3 regions of the Lentzea sp. NPDC051208 genome follow, and region 1 is predicted to be linked to each of the others. Evidence: riboswitches for the same ligand, from Rfam matches in the RefSeq annotation. Region 1 holds a riboswitch; each other region holds the start of a gene.
What was found. Region 1 has a riboswitch for S-adenosylmethionine ahead of AB0M48_RS13530 (methionine ABC transporter ATP-binding protein). Riboswitches for the same ligand answer to the same signal wherever they lie in the genome.
Positions count from the first base shown of each region.

Region 1 (6,445 bases):
CGTCACCCGTACTGCTCAACGAGTGTTCGGGCTTGATCACTGAAATGCGGCTTAGAGCGAACGGAGCAAAGGGTTCCTACCTCCATGAAGTGACTGAGGTCACAACATTGGCGGGGGTGTTTGCGCAACGTCGGCTACCCCGTTACTGTCCCGTGACCGTGCCACCTGAGTCGACCTTGTCGGTTCGGAGCACGCCCGCAGTCGGGGCGGGACCGAAGCCAGAAGCGCGAAGAAGCGAGACCACGTAGGAGGAGTTGCCGGGAACCTTCGAGCTCCAACTCGAATGATCTTGTCAACGCCAACTGTGCGGTGGCCTCACAGCTTCCGCAATGGAGGTATCGACCCTTGTCTGGTAGCGACAGAGCTGCTGCTCCGTACGACTTCAACGACGACACCGACTGGTTCACGCCGGTCGGCGGCACGGCCGTTGACGTCGCCGACCCCCACCCGAGCTTCCCCGCCGGTGCGCTGACCATCACGCCCGCGGACGTGCTCGAGGTGCTCGGCCCGGACGCCGACGACCTGCTCGCCTCGGCCAACGTCGACGTCGACGAGCTGATCCGTCTCATCAACGCCGAGACGACGATCATGCCGCCGCTCGTCCTCCCGTCGGAGGACGAAGAGCTCGACGACCCGCAGGTCCTCGTCAAGGCGGCCTCGACGTGGAAGCGCCGCTTCCTCAAGGGCACCGTCGCCGCGGTCCTCGTGTCGATCTCCGGTGGCGGCGTGACCGCCATGGCGATGGACAAGTCGCTGACCGTCGAGGTCGACGGCGCGATGCAGACCGTCCACTCCTACGAAGGCACGGTCGGCGAAGTCCTGGCGGAGGAAGGGATCGTCGTCGGTGAGCACGACGCCCTGTCCCCGTCGCTGAACGCCCCGATCTCCGACGGCGGCAAGATCAGCCTCGACCGCGGCCGGCTGCTCAAGATGAGCATCGACGGCCAGGCCCGCGAGGACTGGGTCCGCTCCGTCACCGTCGAGGAGGCCGCCAAGCAGCTCGGCGTGCCGCTCGAAGGCGCCTGGATGTCGGCCCCCGGCTCGCACGACGTGCCGCTCGAGGGCATGAGCGTCGAGGTCAAGACCCTCAAGAACGTCAAGCTGTTCGACGGCGCGAACCCGGTCCGCGAGGTCAAGACGACCGCGCTGACCGTCGACGAGCTGCTCAAGAGCGAGAACCTCTCCCTCGGCCCGGAAGACGCCGTCGCCTCCGGCACGGACGTCAAGCTGGCCACGGGCGCCGAGATCTACATCTCCCGCACCGGCGTCACGGTCATCAACGTGAACGAGCCGGTCGCCCCGCCGGTCGAGAAGACCAACGACCCGAACATGACCGCGGGCCAGCAGACCGTCACCGACCCCGGCACCCCGGGCGAGCAGACCAGCACCTACCGCGTGACGGTGAAGAACGGCAAGGAGATCAGCCGCGAGAAGATCGGCGGCAAGATCACCAAGGAGCCGAAGCCCAAGAAGATCACCGTGGGCACCAAGCCGCTGCCCGACGGCGAAGTCTGGGACCGCCTCGCCAAGTGCGAAGCAGGCGGCAACTGGGCCATCAACACCGGCAACGGCTACTACGGCGGCCTCCAGTTCTCGGCCAGCACCTGGGCAGCACACGGCGGCCAGGCCTACGCCTCGCTCCCGCACCAGGCAACCCGCGAACAGCAGATCGCGGTAGCCACCAAGCTGCGCGACCGCGCAGGCGGCACGTACGGCGCGTGGCCGGGCTGCCGCGCGAAGCTCGGCCTGCCGTAAACCTCTTTCCCGTCCCCCTGACTGAGGCCGCCCTGGTTCGCCACGGGCGGCCTTCGTCGTTGCCGGGGTCGCTCGCGTCGAGATCCGGCGCACCGAACAGGGTTCGGCTGGGCCGGGAGTGGCCGGGCAGCGATTGGGGCGCGGCAGGGCGGGTAGCGGCGAGCATCGGACGGGCTGTGGCAGGGCACGGTGGCACATGGCGGGCGAGATGCGGCATGCAGGCATCGCGCAGGGCGACGGCGGCCCGGTCACCTTCTCGCCCATGGCAATGGCGAACCGAGGCGTCCCCCCCAGCGCACAGGGCAACGGCGGAGCCAAGCCCACCCTCCCGCCCACGGCAATGGCGAAGCCGAGGCGTCCCTCCGCACGCAACAGGCAACGGCGGAGCCGAGCCACCTGTCGCCAGCGGCAATGGCGGAGCCGAGGCGTGTGAACCTTGGTCTGCTGGTCAAGCGGTAATGAAGCGACCACCGCACTGCGATTGGGGCTTGACCTTGAGGGGGCGGGATGCTCCCCTCACGGGCACGGCCGGGCGCTTTTCAGCCCGGCCTTTTCCGGCCGTCCAGCATCCCGCCAGAGGCTCAAGGTCAAGCCCCAATCGCTATCGTCGCGAAGCGGCGATGACCGGCACCGGCCCGGTCCTGCCTGGGCGACCACCCACACAAGGTGACCTGAGCGCATTGGCGACCCACCCCGCTGGAACGCGACAGGCCAACGCAAGCCGACCCGCGCGCTGCCCAACTCCGGCCCCTCGCAAGGCGACCACCCGCAAGGCAGGCGATCCGCCCCGCTGGAACGCGACAGGCCAACGCAAGCCGACCCCGGCACCCCACCACAGGCCCACCAGCAAGGTCCCAGCCCAGCCCTCCGCCACCAAGCCTGCGAGAATGCCCAAGTGAGCCTGCTGGGTCCTGCCGAAGTCCGCCGTCTAGCCGCAGAGCTGGACATCCGCCCGACCAAGAAGCTGGGCCAGAACTTCGTGCACGACCCCAACACCGTCCGCAAGATCGTCGCCGCGGCCGGCCTGACCCCGGACGACGTCGTCCTGGAGGTAGGCCCGGGCCTGGGCTCCCTGACCCTCGCCCTGCTCCCCAACGCCAGCAAGGTCGTAGCGGTCGAGATCGACCCCCCGCTCGCACACCGCCTCCCGCAAACGGTCAGCGAGATGGACCCGGAGAACGCCGGCAAGCTCCACGTCGTCCTCAAGGACGCCATGAAAGTCACCCAAGAAGACCTGCCGGCGCAACCTACCGCGATCGTCGCGAACCTGCCCTACAACGTCGCGGTCCCGGTGGTGTTGCACCTGCTGGCCGAACTCCCCAGCCTGCAAAAGGGTCTGGTGATGGTGCAGGCGGAGGTGGCCGACCGCATGGCCGCCAAGCCCGGGAACAAGATCTACGGCGTGCCCAGCGTGAAGCTCGCCTGGTACGCCGAGGCGAAGAAGGCCGGCGCGGTCGGCAAGAACGTGTTCTGGCCCGCGCCCAACGTGGACTCCGGTCTGGTTTCCTTCCAGCGTCACGAAAAGCCCCTGTCCACTGTGGATCGCAAGAAGCTCTTCCAGATCGTCGACGCCGCGTTCGCCCAGCGCCGCAAGACGTTGCGGGCCGCGCTCAGGGGCTGGGCCGGTAACCCGGGGAACATCGACGAACTGCTCGCGAAAGCGGGCATCGATCCCCAGGTTCGGGGCGAGCAGCTGAGCGTGATCGACTTCATCCGGATCGCTGAGGTCTAGGCCGGGGATCCTTCGGCCAACAGTGTGATCTGTCGAACGAATCCGGTTTTGGCTTGCGCAACCGAACGTCCGTCCGGTTGACTGCTACTTGCCATCCGGAGCGACTGAGAGACCTGGCTCTACGACGTCGCAGCAACCACCCGCTGGATGCGGGCAGGTGCTAACGCCAGGACCGATGGAGGAGCACCATGGGTACCGTGCGAATGCTGACGCGCCGTCGAGTCATCGACCAGTGCCGTCGCTCGTCTTCTGCATGTCGTCGCCAACTCGTCTAGGGCGCCTTCTCAAAGTCCTCTGACGCGCACTCATTCAACGAGTGGCGCACACACCTGAGCAGAACCTTCGACCGCGCACGTCCGCCACGAACGGACTGTGTGCCGTCGCGCGCAGCCGTGGAGCAGACGTGATCACTGTCGAAAACCTCACCAAGTCCTTCCAGGGCGTCAGTGCCCTCAACGGCGTGACCCTCGACGTCGAGGCCGGAACCGTGCTCGGCGTGGTCGGCCCGAGTGGCGCCGGCAAGTCGACGCTCGCTCGTTGCGTCGCGCTGCTGGAGCGTCCCGACTCCGGGGCGATCCGCGTCGACGGCACCGATATCACCAGCCTCGACGGGTCGGCCCTCAGGGCCGCTCGCCGACAGATCGGCGTTGTGCCGCAAGGGGATTCGCTTCTCCGTCAGCGCACGGCGGCCGGCAACATCGCGCTGCCGCTGGAGTCCGCGGGCGTCCCCGGACCGCAGCGCCGCACCCGTGTGGGCGAGCTGCTGGACCTCGTCGGGCTCACCGACAAGGCCGCCTCGTACCCCGACCAGCTGTCCGGCGGGCAGCGCCAGCGCATCGCCGTGGCGCGCGCCCTCGCCGCCAACCCGTCCGTGCTCCTCGCCGACGAGCCCACGTCCGCGCTGGACCCGGAGACCACCGGTTCCGTGCTGACCGTGCTCGACCGTGCGCGCGCTGAGCTCGGTGTGACCGTGCTCGTCGTCACGCACGACATGAGCGTGGTCCGGAAGATCTGCGATGACGTCGCCGTGCTGGAGCAGGGCCGCGTCGTCGAACACGGCAAGGTGCTCGACCTGGTCAACGACGTCGCGAGCCGCACGAGCAGTGCGCTGCTGCCCGCCGTCGACCTCAACCCGATCAACGAGAGCAGCTACGACCGCGTCGCGGACGTCGTGCTCGTCGGGTTCGCCGCGGTCGGCGCGCTGCTGCCCGAGGCCTCGCACCGGTTCGGCGTCGAGCTGAACATCGTCGGTGGCGGCCTCACGCGACTGGGCGAGACGCCCGTCGCGCGGTTCCGGCTCGGCCTGAACGGCGAGCGCTCGGACTCCGCTCTGGAGTGGATCGGTGAGGCCGGCGGCTCCGTGCAGAGGTCCTTGAAGGGCCCCCAGGGAGTAGCTGCGTGAGGTCTGCAACACCCTGGTCCGACGTCGTCAGCTTCCTCGTCGAGGCCACCGGCGAGACGCTCTACATGGTCGGCGTCTCGACCGTCATCGCCACAGTTCTCGGAGTTCCCGTAGGTGTCTGGCTGCAGCTCACCGCCAAGGGTGGGCTGCGGCCGAACGCCGCCGTGCACAGGATCCTCAGCTTCGTCACCGACCTGGGCCGCTCGATGCCGTTCATCGTGCTGCTCGTCGCGCTCACGTCGGTCACCCGCCTCATCGTCGGCGGCTCCATCGGCAGCACGGCGGTCATCGTGCCGCTGGCCGTGGGAGCGATCCCGTTCGTGGGGCGGCTCGTGCAGAACATCCTGTCCGAGGTGCACGTGACCGTGGTCGAGGCCGCGATCACGACCGGTGCCTCGACGTTGAGGATCGTGCGCAGCGTGCTCATCCGCGAGTCGCTGCCCGCGCTGATCAACGCCATCGGCGTCACCGTGATCGCCCTGATCGGGTACTCGGCGATGGCAGGCGTGATCGGTGGCGGTGGCCTCGGTGACCTGGCCATCCGCGAGGGCTACCAGCGCTTCAACGACCGGATCCTGTGGAGCACCGTGGCGTGGCTCGCCGTGCTCACCACCGTGATCCAGTTCGGTTTCACCCGTGCCGCCCGTGCGTCCGACCGGCGCCGGCACGCCTCGGTCTGACCCGTAGCAATTTCTCAAAAGGAACGTCATGCGTATTCGTGCTGCCCTGATCGCAGTAGCTTTGACCGGTTTGGCCGCTCTGTCCGCTTGCTCGTCCGGCGGTGGCAGCGCGTCCGACACGCTGAAGGTCGGCGTCTCGCCGGTCCCGCACGCCCAGATCCTCAAGTACGTGGCCGACAACCTCGCCGCGCAGAAGGGTCTGAAGATCGAGGTCGTCGAGTTCACCGACTACGTGCAGCCGAACACGGCGCTGGTCGACGGGTCGCTCGACGCCAACTACTTCCAGACCGTCCCGTACCTGGAGACGTTCACCAAGGAGAGCGGCGCGAAGGTCGAGTGGGTCCAGCCCGTCCACGTCGAGCCGCTCGGCCTGTACTCCAAGAAGGCCAAGAAGCTCGACGAGCTCCCGAACGGGGCCAAGATCGCGGTGGCCAACGACGCCACCAACGAGGCCCGCGGCCTGAAGCTGCTGGAGGCCAACGGCCTCATCAAGCTCAAGGCCGTCGACCAGCCGACCGTGCGCGACCTCGCGGAGAACCCCAAGAACCTGCAGTTCGTTCCTCTGGAGGCCGCCCAGCTGCCCAGGTCGCTGGAGGACACCGACGCGTCCGTGATCAACGGCAACTACGCCATCGACGCGGGCCTCAAGCCGGCCACCGACTCGCTCGCGCTGGAGAAGGCCGAGGGCAACCCGAACGCGAACGGCCTGGTCACCCGCGCCGAGCTCAAGGACGACAAGCGCGTCCGCGACCTGGCGGAACTCCTCGGGTCGCAGCAGGTCAAGGACTACATCAAGCAGACGTTCAGCGGCTCGGTCATCCCGGTCTGACCGTGACAGTGACCGGGGGAGGAGTCCGGGACCCCAGAACGCCCGTA
Region 1 is NZ_JBFBAW010000005.1:141,019-147,463, forward strand. It holds gene AB0M48_RS13515 (TatD family hydrolase) at 1-43, shown strand, start outside; gene AB0M48_RS13520 (transglycosylase family protein) at 346-1,755, shown strand; gene rsmA (16S rRNA (adenine(1518)-N(6)/adenine(1519)-N(6))-dimethyltransferase RsmA) at 2,657-3,487, shown strand; SAM riboswitch class I at 3,576-3,669, shown strand; gene AB0M48_RS13530 (methionine ABC transporter ATP-binding protein) at 3,891-4,889, shown strand; gene AB0M48_RS13535 (methionine ABC transporter permease) at 4,886-5,569, shown strand; gene AB0M48_RS13540 (MetQ/NlpA family ABC transporter substrate-binding protein) at 5,598-6,398, shown strand.

Region 2 (6,445 bases), on a different contig from region 1:
CAGCGAGGGCACCTACACGCCGGTTCACGCGCGCTGCGAGTGATCCTGATGTGCGTGACCGGGCTGTGAGCGACCGGGCCGTGCCCGTGGAGTGAACAACCGCCGCACCAGCCTGACCCAGGGCGACCATCGGGCTGGTGCGGCGGGCTCGCGGCCCGCCGCGCGTTCGCAGGCGTCGAACAGGTCCTCCAGGCACGCGTCGTGCAGCCATCTGATCGCCAGCGCCCAGCGCAGCCGGTCCTCGAGGCCGAACCGGCCGATCAGCTCGTGCCGCAGGACCGTGCCGGACGCCGAGAGCGTGTGGCTGCCCGACATGTCGGAGAACTCGAAGGTGACCGACTCGCCGGGGACGAACTCCGTGCAGTGGTACCGGATCGGGCCGTGCCCGCCGTCCGCGCCGATGCCCAGCGGACGGTCGAACGCCAGCTTGCCCCAGGCGGGTGGCCAGAGTTCCTGGATGCGCTCGACGAACGGGCCTGCGGGCACGCCCAGGTCGCGGGTGTGGACGTTCTTGATCATGTGCATCCCCTCCATACGCTGCCGTATGTTCCTGGAACGTACGCTAGCGTACGGAAGTGTGGTGCGGCGAAATCGTGACGACTGGACTGAGATAGCGCTGAGAGCGCTGGCCGAAGGCGGGCTTCAGGCCGTCGCGATCGAGCCCTTGGCGGCGCGGGCCGGGGCCACGAAGGGGAGCGTCTACCACCACTTCCCGAACCGCGAGGCGTTGCTGAAGGCGACGGTCGAGCGGTGGGAGCGGGAGCACACCGAGAAGGTCATCGAGCTGGCCGAGTCCGGGAGGACCCCGCACGAGAAGCTCAGGACGCTGTTCACCGTGGTGCTCGACCAGACCCGCAAGGGGTCGGTGGAGATGGCGTTGCAGGCTGGCGCGGGCAACGAGGTGATCGCTCCGGTCCTCCAGCGCGTCACCGTGAAGAGGATCGGCTACCTGACCGAGTTGTTCGAGCAACTCGGGTTCGACCAGGAGCACGCGAAGAAGCGTGCGCTCATCGCGTTCAGCCTCTACCTGGGGCAGGTGCAGATGTGGGCGACCCTGCCCGGCCTCGTCGAACCGGTGCTCGACGAGGCCGTGCAGGTGCTCACGCAGAAGTCAGATCAGGCCGCGGTCGCCCACAACGCGTAGGCGATCACGTCCGCGTTGCGGTCGAGCGCCGTGGCGTTGACGTTGGACGTCGTGTCGCAGGAGCGGTGGTAGCAGCGGTCGAAGGCCTGGCCGGCCGTACCGCCCCACTTCCGAGCCTGGGCCGCGGTCTTGGTCTGCTCGGCGCCGGTGAACGTGCCTCCGGTCGCGATGCCCTCCTGTGCGAACGCCGCGTGGTCGGAGCGGCCGCCGACGTTGGTCAGCTCGGTCTGGACGCCGATCGAGGTGAAGCCCTCCTGCAGCCGCTGCTGCAATGCCACCGAACCGGGGGGCTGGCGGTCGGAGCCGTTGTAGACGAAGTAGCCGGGGTTCGGCGAACCGGTCATGTCGAAGTTCAGGTACGCCTTGATCCTCGACTTCTCGTTGGTGGACAGGGATTTCACGTAGAACGTCGAGCCGCGCAGCCCGAGTTCCTCCGCACCCCACCAGCCGAACCGCACGTGCTTGGTCGGCTGGAAGTTCGTCGCCTTCATCTGGAGGGCGACCTCCAGGATCGACGCGGAGCCCGTGCCGTTGTCGTTGATGCCGGGGCCCGCCGTGACGCTGTCGAGGTGGCCGCCCAGCATGACGACGTTGTTCAGGTCGCCGCCGGGGTAGTCCGCGATCAGGTTGTAGCCGGTGGCGCCGTTGTAGGTGAACGACTGGACGCGCGTCGTGAAGCCGGCCGCGTCGAGCTTGCTCTTCACCCAGTTGATCGAGGCCAGGTACCCCGGTCGTCCGTGGGCGCGGTTGCCGCCGTTGGAGTTGGCGATCGACTGGAACTGGTTCAGGTGTGCTTGGACGTTCGCGACGTTGATGTTCGGTGCGACGAGAGCCGCGGGTGCCGCCGCCTGTGCGGTGGTCGCTCCGGTCACCATCAAGGCGGCCGCCAGCGCGATCAGGATCCTCATGGTTCAACTCCGTGCAGGGTTAGGGATTGAGCCACTGATCAACATGCTCCTCCGTGCATGAGCCCGGTAGAGGCGATCGTCGGATTCGTCGGAATCGGTGGTGATCAACCAGAATGGTCCAGGTGGGTGACGTCACGGTCGTTCTGGGCATCGGCGCGGCCGTACTGCTGATCTCCGTGATCGCGGTGCGGGTGTCGACCCGGCTCGGGCTGCCCTCACTTCTGCTGTACCTGGGCATCGGCGTGGTCCTCGGCGAGTCCGTCGTCGGCATCAGGTTCGACGACGCCGACCTCACCCAGTCCCTCGGCATCGCGGCGCTGGTGCTGATCCTGACCGAGGGCGGCATCACCACCCGCTGGAGCGCGGTGAAGTCCTCGCTGCGGCTGGGCGTCGCACTGTCCACAGTGGCCGTCGCGGTGAGCGTGGCGGTGACCGGAACGGCGTTGCACTTCCTGCTGGGCCTCGACTGGCGGATGGCGTTGCTGTGGGGCGCGGTCCTGTCGTCCACCGACGCGGCCGCCGTCTTCAGCGTCCTGCGCTCGTTGGGTGTCGGCGCACGGCTCACGGGCGCACTCGAACTGGAGTCCGGCCTCAACGACGCGCCGGTCTACATCGCCGTGGTGCTGCTGGCCTCCTCGGACCAGATCTCCTGGACCGCGCCACTGCTGGTGATCTACGAACTGGGCGCGGGCGCGCTCATCGGCGTGGCCCTCGGCTATCTCGGCGGGGCCGGGCTCAGACGCGCGGCGCTGCCCTCCACCGGTCTGTACCCGCTCGCCACGGTGGCGGTGTGCGTCATGGCCTACACGGCCGGCGACCTCCTGCACGCCTCCGGATTCCTCGCCACGTACGTCGCCGCGCTGGTCCTGGGCAACGCCCGCCTGCCGCACCGCGCCGACACCCTCTCGTTCGCCGAAGGCCTGGGCTGGCTCGCCCAGATCGGGCTCTTCGTCCTGCTCGGCCTCTACGCCTCGCCGTCGCGCCTGCTCGACGTGCTGTTCCCCGCGCTGGTCGCGGGCGTGGTGCTGACGTTCGTGGCCCGGCCGCTGTCGGTGGTCCTCGCCTCGCTGCCGTTCAAGGTGCCCTGGCGCGAACAGGCGTTCCTCTCCTGGTCGGGGCTGCGCGGCGCGGTGCCGATCGTGTTCGCGCTGATCCCGCTGATCCAGGGCGTCGAGGGCGCCCGCGAGCTGGTCGACGTGGTGTTCCTGCTGGTCATCGTGCTGACGGTGGTGCAGGGCACGACGCTGCCGTTCCTCGCGCGGCGGCTCGGGCTGGTGAAGGCAGGGGAGGCGCAGGAGGTCCAGGTCGACGCCTCGCCGCTCGACGAGCTGGGGGCAGAACTGCTGCAGGTGCACATCCAGCGCGGGTCGAAGCTGCACGGCGTCTACATGTCCGAACTGCGGCTGCCGACCGGGGCCACGGTCAGCCTCGTGGTGCGCTCGGGGAAGAGTTTCACGCCACAACCAACGACCAGGCTGCAGACGGAGGACCAGTTGCTCATCGTCACCACCGAAGAGGCGCGTGACGCTGCTGAGCGGCGTGTACGGGCCGTCGACAGGGCCGGCCGCTACGCCAGGTGGAAGGGCGAGACCGGCGATTAGTCGGTCTCCGAGGCTTCTCACCATGTGATCGGGTGTCGACGGAAGTGTCACCCTCCGCTAACGTCGTCGGCAGGTCATGAGAGCCAGCGTCAAGCCCAAGCTTGCTGGCCGGCAACCCTCCAACCGCGGTGGGGTGCCCTTGGTGAGGACCTGGTCCGGCGCGTGGGGCGCCGGTCAAGCGCGGGCCTTCGCTGGGGCCCCTGGCCTCGGAGGCAGCTCGATGACGCTCGCGATCACCCCTGGAACCACCACTTCCGTTCCGGCTGTCGTCGGCACCGACCTGCGTGTTCCCCTGGTCACCGGAGAGCGCGTCACCTACGCCAACCTCGACCACGCGGCGTCGGCGCCCTGTCTTCAGGAGGTCCGCGACGCCGTCGACGAGCTGCTGCCCTGGTACGCCAGCGTGCACCGCGGCGCCGGGTTCGCCTCGCAGGTCTCGACCCGCGTCTACGAGCAGGCCCGCGACCGCATCCGCAGGTTCGTCGGCGCGCACTCCTCCGACGCCGTCGTCTTCACCCGCAACACCACGGACTCGCTGAACCTGTTGGCGCGCAGCGTTCCCAAGAACACCGCCGTCGTGCTGTTCGACAGCGAGCACCACGCGGCGCTGCTGCCGTGGCGCGGTCCCCACGTCCAGCGCGTTTCCGCTCTCGCCGAAGAATCAAATACTGCGTCTGGTGCTGCTGCCGCTTTTGTTGTCGCACTGGACCGGGCTCTGGCCGCCGCCCCGGTCGGCCCTCGGCTCGTGATCGTCACCGGGGCGTCCAACGTCACGGGGGAGCTGTGGCCCGTCGCCGAGCTCGCGAAGGTCGCCCGCCGCCACGGCGCGCGCATCGCGCTCGACGCCGCGCAGCTCGCCCCGCACCGCCCGATCAACGCCCGTGAGCTGGGCGTCGACTACATCGCGTTCTCCGGTCACAAGATCTACGCGCCGTTCGGCGCGGGTGTGCTGGTCGGCCGCGCGGACTGGCTGCAGCAGGCCCAGCCGTACCTGGTCGGCGGCGGTGCCACGTCGAAGGTGACAGACCACGGCGACCGTCTCGGCGTGGCCTGGTCCGCTGTGCCCGAGCGGCACGAGGCAGGCAGCCCGAACGTCGTCGGCGTGCACGCGCTGGCCGCGGCCTGCGAGATCCTGTCGCGGCACTGGGAGCAGACCGTCGCGCACGAGCAGGAACTGCTGACGCGCCTGCAGAACGGCCTGCGCACCATCCCCGGCTTCCGCGAGCTGGCGATCCTGGCCGACGCGGACAAGGTCGGCGTCGTGAGCTTCACGATCTCCGGCTTCGACGCGGGCTTCCTCGCGGCGGCGCTGTCCGCCGAGTACGGCATCGGTGTGCGCGACGGCGCGTTCTGCGCGCACGTGATCGTGGGGCGTCTGGTCAAGCAGGCCGGATCGCACGAGGAACGTGCCGTGCGCGCGTCGATCGGCCTCGGCACGACGGCGGAGCACGTCGATCGTCTGATCGCGGCGCTGCGCACCCTGGTGACCGAAGGTCCGAAGTGGACCTACGAGCAGCGAGACGGCCGCTGGGTGCCGCAGGACGACAACCGAACCCTGCCGCCGTTCCTCGCGTAGTCCCTGTAGTGGACAATGACCTGGTGAGTGACGAGTCCAAGGCCGAGGAGAAAGCCTCCGGGAAGGTCGCTGACAAGCCGGCGGAAGCGCAGGTCAGCGACCCGGAGACGGTCGCGACGCCCGCGATCGTGGCCGAGGAGCCGGACGCGGGGGAGAAACCCGCGGCCTCCGCCGCGAAGGCGGAGGACGAGGACGAGTTCTCGATCTCCGGTTCGATCTCCGGCTCGCTGCCGGAACCGAGGACGAAGATCCTCGCGATCCTGGCGGCCGGCGTGCTGGCCCTCGACGTGCTCACCAAGGTCGTGTCCGTCGCGTTCCTCGAGGGCGCCGACCCGATCAAGCTGTTCGGCGGCGTGCTCTACCTGACGTTCGTCCGCAACCCCGGCGCCGCGTTCGGCATGGCGGAGAGCATGACGTGGATCCTCGCGCTGATCGCGTTCGGCGTCGCCGGGTTCATCGTCTGGATCTCGCGCAACCTCCGCTCCCCGAAGTGGGCCGTCGGCCTCGGCCTGGTGCTGGGCGGTGCCGTCGGCAACCTCGCCGACCGGCTCTTCCGCGAGCCGGGCCCGATGCGCGGCCACGTGGTCGACTTCCTGTCGCTGTTCGACCCGTACGGCCAGGTGTGGCCGGTGTTCAACGTCGCCGACATGGCGATCGTCGGCGGTGGCGTGACGATCATCGTCCTGTCGCTGCTGCAGCACGACTACGACGGCACCGTCCACAAGAACGCCGAGCCGCTCGTGGAGCAGGACGGTCTGCAGGAGTCGAAGTAGCCGCTCCTGGTAGTTTCAGCAGGTTCTGCAAGAAGAAGAAGGTCGAGGCCCCGCGTGAGCGGATACCGAACGCTGCCCATTCCCGACGGTCTGGACGGCATGCGCGTCGACGCCGGTCTCGCGAAGCTGCTCGGCTTGTCCCGCACCGTCATCGCGTCCATCGCCGACGCCGACGACGTGCTGGTCGACGGCCGGGTCGTCGGCAAGTCCGACCGGCTCACGGCCGGGTCGATGCTGGAGATCACGCTGCCGGCGCCGCCGCAGCCGGTCACCGTCCAGGCGATCCCCGTCGAAGGTCTGAAGATCATCCACGAGGACGACGACATCATCGTCGTCGACAAGCCCGTCGGGGTCGCCGTGCACCCGTCGCCGGGCTGGACCGGGCCGACCGTGGTCGGCGGGCTCCTCGCCGGTGGCCACCGCGTCGCCACGTCCGGAGCCGC
Region 2 is NZ_JBFBAW010000009.1:1,381-7,825, reverse strand. It holds gene AB0M48_RS22420 (hypothetical protein) at 1-43, shown strand, start outside; gene AB0M48_RS22415 (SRPBCC family protein) at 25-519, opposite strand; gene AB0M48_RS22410 (TetR/AcrR family transcriptional regulator) at 581-1,144, shown strand; gene AB0M48_RS22405 (M28 family metallopeptidase) at 1,117-2,052, opposite strand; gene AB0M48_RS22400 (potassium/proton antiporter) at 2,175-3,653, shown strand; SAM riboswitch class IV at 3,726-3,840, shown strand; gene AB0M48_RS22395 (aminotransferase class V-fold PLP-dependent enzyme) at 3,874-5,229, shown strand; gene lspA (signal peptidase II) at 5,253-6,002, shown strand; gene AB0M48_RS22385 (RluA family pseudouridine synthase) at 6,102-6,445, shown strand, end outside.
Region 2: linked by a shared signal. The riboswitch ahead of AB0M48_RS22395 (aminotransferase class V-fold PLP-dependent enzyme) and the one ahead of AB0M48_RS13530 (methionine ABC transporter ATP-binding protein) in region 1 are both predicted to bind S-adenosylmethionine.

Region 3 (6,445 bases), on a different contig from region 1:
CCGGTCAGGGGAGGCCCCGGTGGCTCGCAAACACCCGGTAGCCCACGACTACCGCCTGGTCCCGGCCGCCGCGGCAGTCTGGAGCACGGCCGTGGCCGGTCTTTTCCTGAGCTGGCAGGCGGCAGTGCTCACCGGCCTGTCGGCAGGGGTTGTCGGCCTGTTGGCGTGGCGAAGAGCCTGGTGGACCAGGACCTGCGCGATAGCCCTCCTGATCTCCGGCCCGGTCGCCGCGGCCTGGGTGGGCGGCCACGTGCTGCGAGCCGAGTCCCACCCGCTCCGCCTGGCCGCCGGCGAAGGTCGCAGCACCACCCTCACCGTCGAACTCACCACCAGGCCGAAGGGAATCCGGGCGGCTGGCTTCGGCGGAACCCAGGCAGGCGTCGAGAACGTCGTGATCAGAGCGACGGCGAACGGCACCCAGTTGGTGCTGCTGGCCCCGGCGGACAAGTGGCGAGATCTCTTGCCGGGTCAGAAGGTCACGGTCAAAGGCACCCTCGCACCAACCAGGGGCGGTGACCTGGCGTCGGCGTTGTTGCGAGTGCGCGGTCCGCCGCAGAATCCCCAGCCGGCGCCGGTCTGGCAGACCTGGGCGGACGAACTCCGCGATGGCCTGAGACAGGCGAGCAAAGTCCTCGACGACGAGGAAGCCGGGCTGCTGCCGGCGCTCGTGGTGGGCGACACCGAGCAGATGGTGCCGCGCATCGTGGAGGAGTTCCGGACGGCCGGCCTCGCGCACCTGCTCGCGGTCAGCGGAGCGAACCTGGCCATCGTCTGCGGGGCGGTCTACCTGCTCACCAGACGTCTCGGTCCGCGTCCGGCGGCCTTCGCCGCGCTGGCGGCGCTGGTCGGGTTCGTCATCCTGGCCGGGCCGGAGCCGAGCGTGCTCAGGGCCGCTGTGATGGGGGCCGTCGCGTTGCTGGCGTTGGTAGCCGGCCGGCAACGGTCCGCTGTGCCGAGCCTTGCGACTGCGGTGCTCGTCCTGGTGTTGCACGATCCGGCGCTGGGTGGTGATCCGGGGTTCGCGTTGTCCGTGGTGGCGACGGCGGCGTTGGTGCTCGTCGCGCCGAAGTGGACGCAGGCGCTCAAACGGCGTGGCGTGCCGAACGGGCTGGCTGAGGCGATCGTCGTGCCGATGGCCGCGAGCCTGGCCACGGCTCCGGTGGTGGCCGGGCTCTCCGGGCAGGTGAGCCTGGTCTCGGTCGTGGCCAACCTCGTCGCCGGGCCGGTGGTCGCACCGGCGACGGTGCTGGGTGTGCTGGCGGCGGCCGTCGCGCCGCTCTCGCCCCAGGTGGCCGAGGTCGTCACGCACGTCGCCGGGCCCGCTGTGGGCTGGCTGATCACGGTCGGGAGGCAGGCGTCGGCCGTGCCCGGTGCGGCGGTCGGCTGGCCGGACGGCTGGGTCGGCGCGCTCGCGCTGACGGTGGTGACCGCGGTGGTCGTGTTGTTGCTGCGGTTCAAGAAGACGCGGACGTTGGTCGTCGCGGTGCTCGTCGGCGGGTTCGTGGTGCTGGTGCCGTTGAAGGTCGTGGCGCCTGTTTGGCCACCCGACGGGTGGAAGGTCGTCAACTGCGACGTGGGGCAGGGCGATGCGCTGGTCCTCGCGACCGACGACGCCGACACGGCGGTGCTGGTCGACACCGGGCCTGATCCCGGCGCGGTCGACCGGTGCCTGAAGACGTTGGGGATCAAGCGGATTCCGCTGGTGGTGCTGACGCACCTGCACGCGGACCACGTCGGTGGCCTCGACGCCGTGCTCACCGGGCGTGCGGTGGGGGCGGTCGCGGTCGGTCCGCTCAAGGAGCCCGCCTGGGCGTGGAGGGAGGTCGGCGAACGGGCTCGCGCTCACGGCGTGCGGGTCGTGGAACCGAAGGCGGGCGAGCGGTTCGCCTTGCCGGGACTGGAGTTGGAGGTGCTGGGACCGAGGCGGCCGCCGATCGCCGAGGCCGAGAACACGACGGTGAACGACTACTCGCTCGTGCTCAGAGCGCACACGAGGGCGGGCCGGGTGCTGCTCACCGGTGATGTCGAGCTGGCTGGCCAGGCGGCGTTGCTGGGGGAGCGGGACCTGAGTGCCGAGGTGCTCAAGGTGCCGCACCACGGTTCGCGGTACTCGCTGCCCGCGTTCCTCGAGGCCGTGCGGCCTCGGGTGGCGCTGGTGAGCGTCGGCGCGGGCAACAGGTACGGGCACCCGAGTCCGCACGTCATCGACGTGTTGCGGACGGAAGGTGCGTTGGTGTTGCGCACGGACAAGGACGGCGACCTGGCGGTGTTGCCGGGAAACCGAATCGCACGAAGGAGAAGAGATGGTCTGGGTCAGGTTGTTCAACGCGCGCTACCCGATTCCCGGCGGCACGCCGGGGCTCGCGTGGGCACTGTGGCAGACGAACTACACGGCGACGCCGTGGCCGCACGACGAGCTGAAACCCGATTTCGGTTACTACATCTGCGAAACGCTCGAAGACGGCACCCGCGCCGTCACGCACAAGGCGGCGACCACCTACGTGCTGCCGCCGACGAAGGCGGCGACACCGGAGGAGGCGTACGACCTCGTGTCGGAGCACGTGTTCGACGACGCTCTGCGGGTCGCGCCGGACGTCTGGCACGACTACCACTACAACGCGCTCAAGGCGGAAGCCCCATGGCCGCAACGGATCGTGGCGTGGCGCGCGACCGTGGAGCCGGTCGGGCCGCACGTGGTGGAGGGCCTGCAACGGTTTCCGCGCACGGGCTGGCTCAAGACGGACGCGATCTCCCTGTGAGCCCCGCAGGCCCAGGGATCAGACGTGCAACGGCTCGGAGACGCGAGTGCGTCCCCGAGCCGGAGGAGGTGATGGATCGGCGGTGATTAACCCAGCGCCTTGATGACGGCCTCGGCCGACGGCGGAACCGTCGCGCGCGGGCCCACCGTGTCGCCGAGTGCGTCGAGGGTCTTGAGGCCGTCGCCGGTGATCAGCAGCACGGTCTCGGCGTCGGGGTCGAGCTGGCCCGACTCGAAGAGCTTCTTCGCCGTCGCGACGGTCACGCCGCCGGCGGTCTCGGCGAAGATGCCCTCGGTGCGGGCGAGCAGCTTGATGCCCTCGACGACCTCTTCGTCGGTGACGTCGTCGATGGCGCCGTTGGTGCGGCGCACCGCGTCGAGCACGTACGGGCCGTCGGCCGGGGCGCCGATCGCCAGCGAGCGGGCGATCGTGTCCGGGCGGACCGGCCGGATGACGTCGTGGCCCGCCTTGAACGCGGCGGAGATCGGGGAGCAGCCGGTGGCCTGAGCGCCGAACACCTTGTACGGCGTGGCTTCGACGAGGTCGAGCTGGCCGAGTTCGCGGAACGCCTTGTCGACCTTGGTGAGCTGCGAGCCGGAGGCGATCGGCACGACGATCTGGTCGGGCAGGCGCCAGCCGAGCTGCTCGGCTACCTCGTAGCCGAGCGTCTTCGAGCCTTCCGCGTAGTACGGGCGGACGTTGACGTTCACGAACGCCCAGTCCTCGTTCTCCGCGGCGAGTTCCTGGGCGAGGCGGTTCACGTCGTCGTAGTTGCCGTCGACGGCGATCAGGGCGCCTTCGTAGACGGCGCTCATGAGGATCTTGGCGCGCTCGAGGTTGGAGGGAACGAGAACGACGGACTTCCAGCCCGCACGGGCGGCGGCCGCGGCGACGGCGTTCGCCAGGTTGCCGGTGGACGGGCAGGCCAGCACCTTGAAGCCGAGTTCGCGGGCGGCGGCGAGCGCGACGCCGACGACGCGGTCCTTGAACGAGTGCGTGGGGTTGCCGGTGTCGTCCTTCACCCAGATCTTGCGGACGCCCAGGGCCTTGGCGAGGTTGTGGGCCTCGACCAGGCGGGTGCCGCCGGGATCGGTGTTCGGGTGCTGTTCCACAGTGGACGGAACGGGGAGGAGGCCGCGGTAGCGCCAGATCGACCTGGGGCCGGCCTCGATGTCCTCGCGCCGGATCTTCCCGAAGTCGTAGGCCACTTCCAGCGGCCCGAAACACTCGAGACAGGCGTACTCAGGAGCGAGAGGGGTTTCGTTCCCACATTCCCGGCACAGCAGTGCCCGGGCAGGGCCGAGGTCGAACTTTGTGCTCGTGGGCACAGTGACAGCAGTCATCGCGAGGTATCTCCTCATCTTTCCCGCGAAATCGAACGGGTCGGAATTGGCACCGTGATCGTCTGCGTGGTGCTGAGCACAGAGCTCTGCACATGGCGCTGACGCCGGTTGCCGGGGCTTCTTCGGGCCGTTCCCTCTGCCCCTCTGGATGAGCGGTGTTCAGTTGTGGTCACCAAGCTACGGCAACAGTCCGTCGCGCATCCACAGACGTCCACGATCCGGGACGTGGGAGGATGCGGAGCGTGAGCGCACCGGAGTCACTGCACCTCATCGTCGGCGAGGAGGAGTTGCTGGTCGAACGTGCTGTTCGGGCGGCTCTCGAGGCCGCACGAGAGGTCGATCCGACCGCCGACCTGACCCGCGTCCAGGTGACTGATCTCACGCCTCCCGAGCTGGCTGAACTGGTGAGTCCGTCGCTGTTCGCGGAGGGTCGCGTGATCGTTCTGCAGAACGGGCAGGACATCAGCAAGGAGGTCGCCGACATGGTGCTCTCCTACGTCAAGGCGCCCGCGGACGGCGTCACGCTCGTCGTCCTGCACACGGGCGGTGGCCGCAGCAAGGCCGCCAAGGACCTGCCCGGACAGCTGAAGAAGGCCGGCGCCGCGGTCACCGAGTGCGGCAAGGTCACCAAGCAGGCTGAGCGTGAGGCGTTCGTGCGCAACGAGGTGCGGCGCGCGGGCGGCAAGATCGACTCCGAAGCCGTCGCCACGCTCATCGACGCCGTGGGCACGAACCTGCGCGAGCTCGCCGCGGCCTCGTCGCAGCTCGTCTCCGACACCGACGGCAAGGTGACGGTCGAGGAGATCCGCCGCTACCACCAGGGCAAGGCCGAGGTGACGGGCTTCGCCGTCGCGGAGAAGGCAGTGGTCGGTGACAGGGCGGGCGCCATGGAGGCGTTGCGCTGGGCCATGCAGCTCGGCGTGCCGCACGTGCTGGTCGCGGACGCGCTGGCGGACGCGGTGCGCACGGTCGCGCGGGTGTCCGCGGTGGGCCGCGCCGACCCGTTCAGCCTGGCCGGACCGCTCGGCATGCCGCCGTGGAAGATCAAGAAGGCGCAGGCCCAGTCCCGCGGCTGGGACCAGTCGGGTCTCGCCGACGCCATGCAGGTGGTCGCGGGGCTCAACGCCGACGTGAAGGGCGTGGCGGCCGACGCCGACTACGCGCTGGAGCGCGCCGTGCTCCGGATCGTGGCCGCGCACAGCCGCCGCTGAACCTCCGCCGGATCACTCCCGGCGCGGGATTCCGATCAGGTACTGGGCTCCCGTGAAGCCGGGTTCGACGCCGATCGTCCACTCGAACGACTCGGTGCCGCGCAGGCCGTCGACGATCCGCCGCAGTTCCGCGCGCCCGTACATGCGCAGGAACGACACGACGCTGTCGAAGAACATCATGAACGGCAGCACCGGCACGACGTAGGTCAGCGCCAGCCGCAGCAGGTACCGCGGCGGGGAGTTGCGCTGGAACGGCGCCGCGAGCAGCACGGCCAGCGTGAGGAAGAACGGGAAGACGAGCACGTAGAGCCACGACCGCTTGGTGTCCACGACGACCATGGGCTGCCGGGTGTCGACGGCGTTCTGCAGCATGCGCGCGGCCAGCGCGGGCGGGAAGTGGTGGAAGGCGCCGTAGATCGTCCGCGTCCCTTCCAGCCGGCAGTCCGTGGCGTCGACGGACGTGGGCACGTGGTCCACCGAGCAGCACGGGTCGGGCAGCCGACGCCGGTTCCGAGCGGCGACGCGCTCGAACGCGGGCACGTTCGGCACCAGGTCCGTCAGCGTGACCTGGGTGTGGACGCCCTGCGCGTGCAGCCGCCGCTGGATCAGCGGCACCGGCCCGCCCGAACCCGCGCAGAGGTCGACGATCCGGTGGTCCGCGCCCGACCGCAACGCCAGCGCCAGCGGCCTTGAGTACTCGCGCGCGGCGTCCGTCAGGTGGTAGATCGTCATGATCGACTCGGTGTGCAGGGTCCGCAGCACGGGCGGGGTGCCGTCGAGGTCGTGCAGCTCGAAGAAGTCGATCCGCGGAAGCGATTCCATGGAGCTACGCCTACCGTGCCCGGGGCCACATGCGGAAGGGCTCCACCTCCCGGAGGAGGTGGAGCCCTTTGCAGAAGCTCGAAGCGCTACGAGCGAGATCAGCCCTCGAGGGAGTTCGCGCGCAGGGCCATCGCCGACTTCTTGTTGGCGGCCTGGTTGGCGTGGATGACGCCCTTGGTGGCGGCCTTGTCGAGCTTGCGGGACGCGTCCTGCAGCAGCTCCAGGGCCTTCGCCTTGTCACCGGCCTCGGCAGCCTCGCGGAACTTGCGGATGGCCGTCTTCAGGGACGACTTGACCGACTTGTTGCGAA
Region 3 is NZ_JBFBAW010000006.1:470,957-477,401, forward strand. It holds gene AB0M48_RS17775 (DNA internalization-related competence protein ComEC/Rec2) at 20-2,845, shown strand; gene thrC (threonine synthase) at 2,846-4,102, opposite strand; SAM riboswitch class I at 4,114-4,257, opposite strand; gene holA (DNA polymerase III subunit delta) at 4,336-5,313, shown strand; gene AB0M48_RS17790 (class I SAM-dependent methyltransferase) at 5,326-6,135, opposite strand; gene rpsT (30S ribosomal protein S20) at 6,234-6,445, opposite strand, start outside.
Region 3: linked by a shared signal. The riboswitch ahead of thrC (threonine synthase) and the one ahead of AB0M48_RS13530 (methionine ABC transporter ATP-binding protein) in region 1 are both predicted to bind S-adenosylmethionine.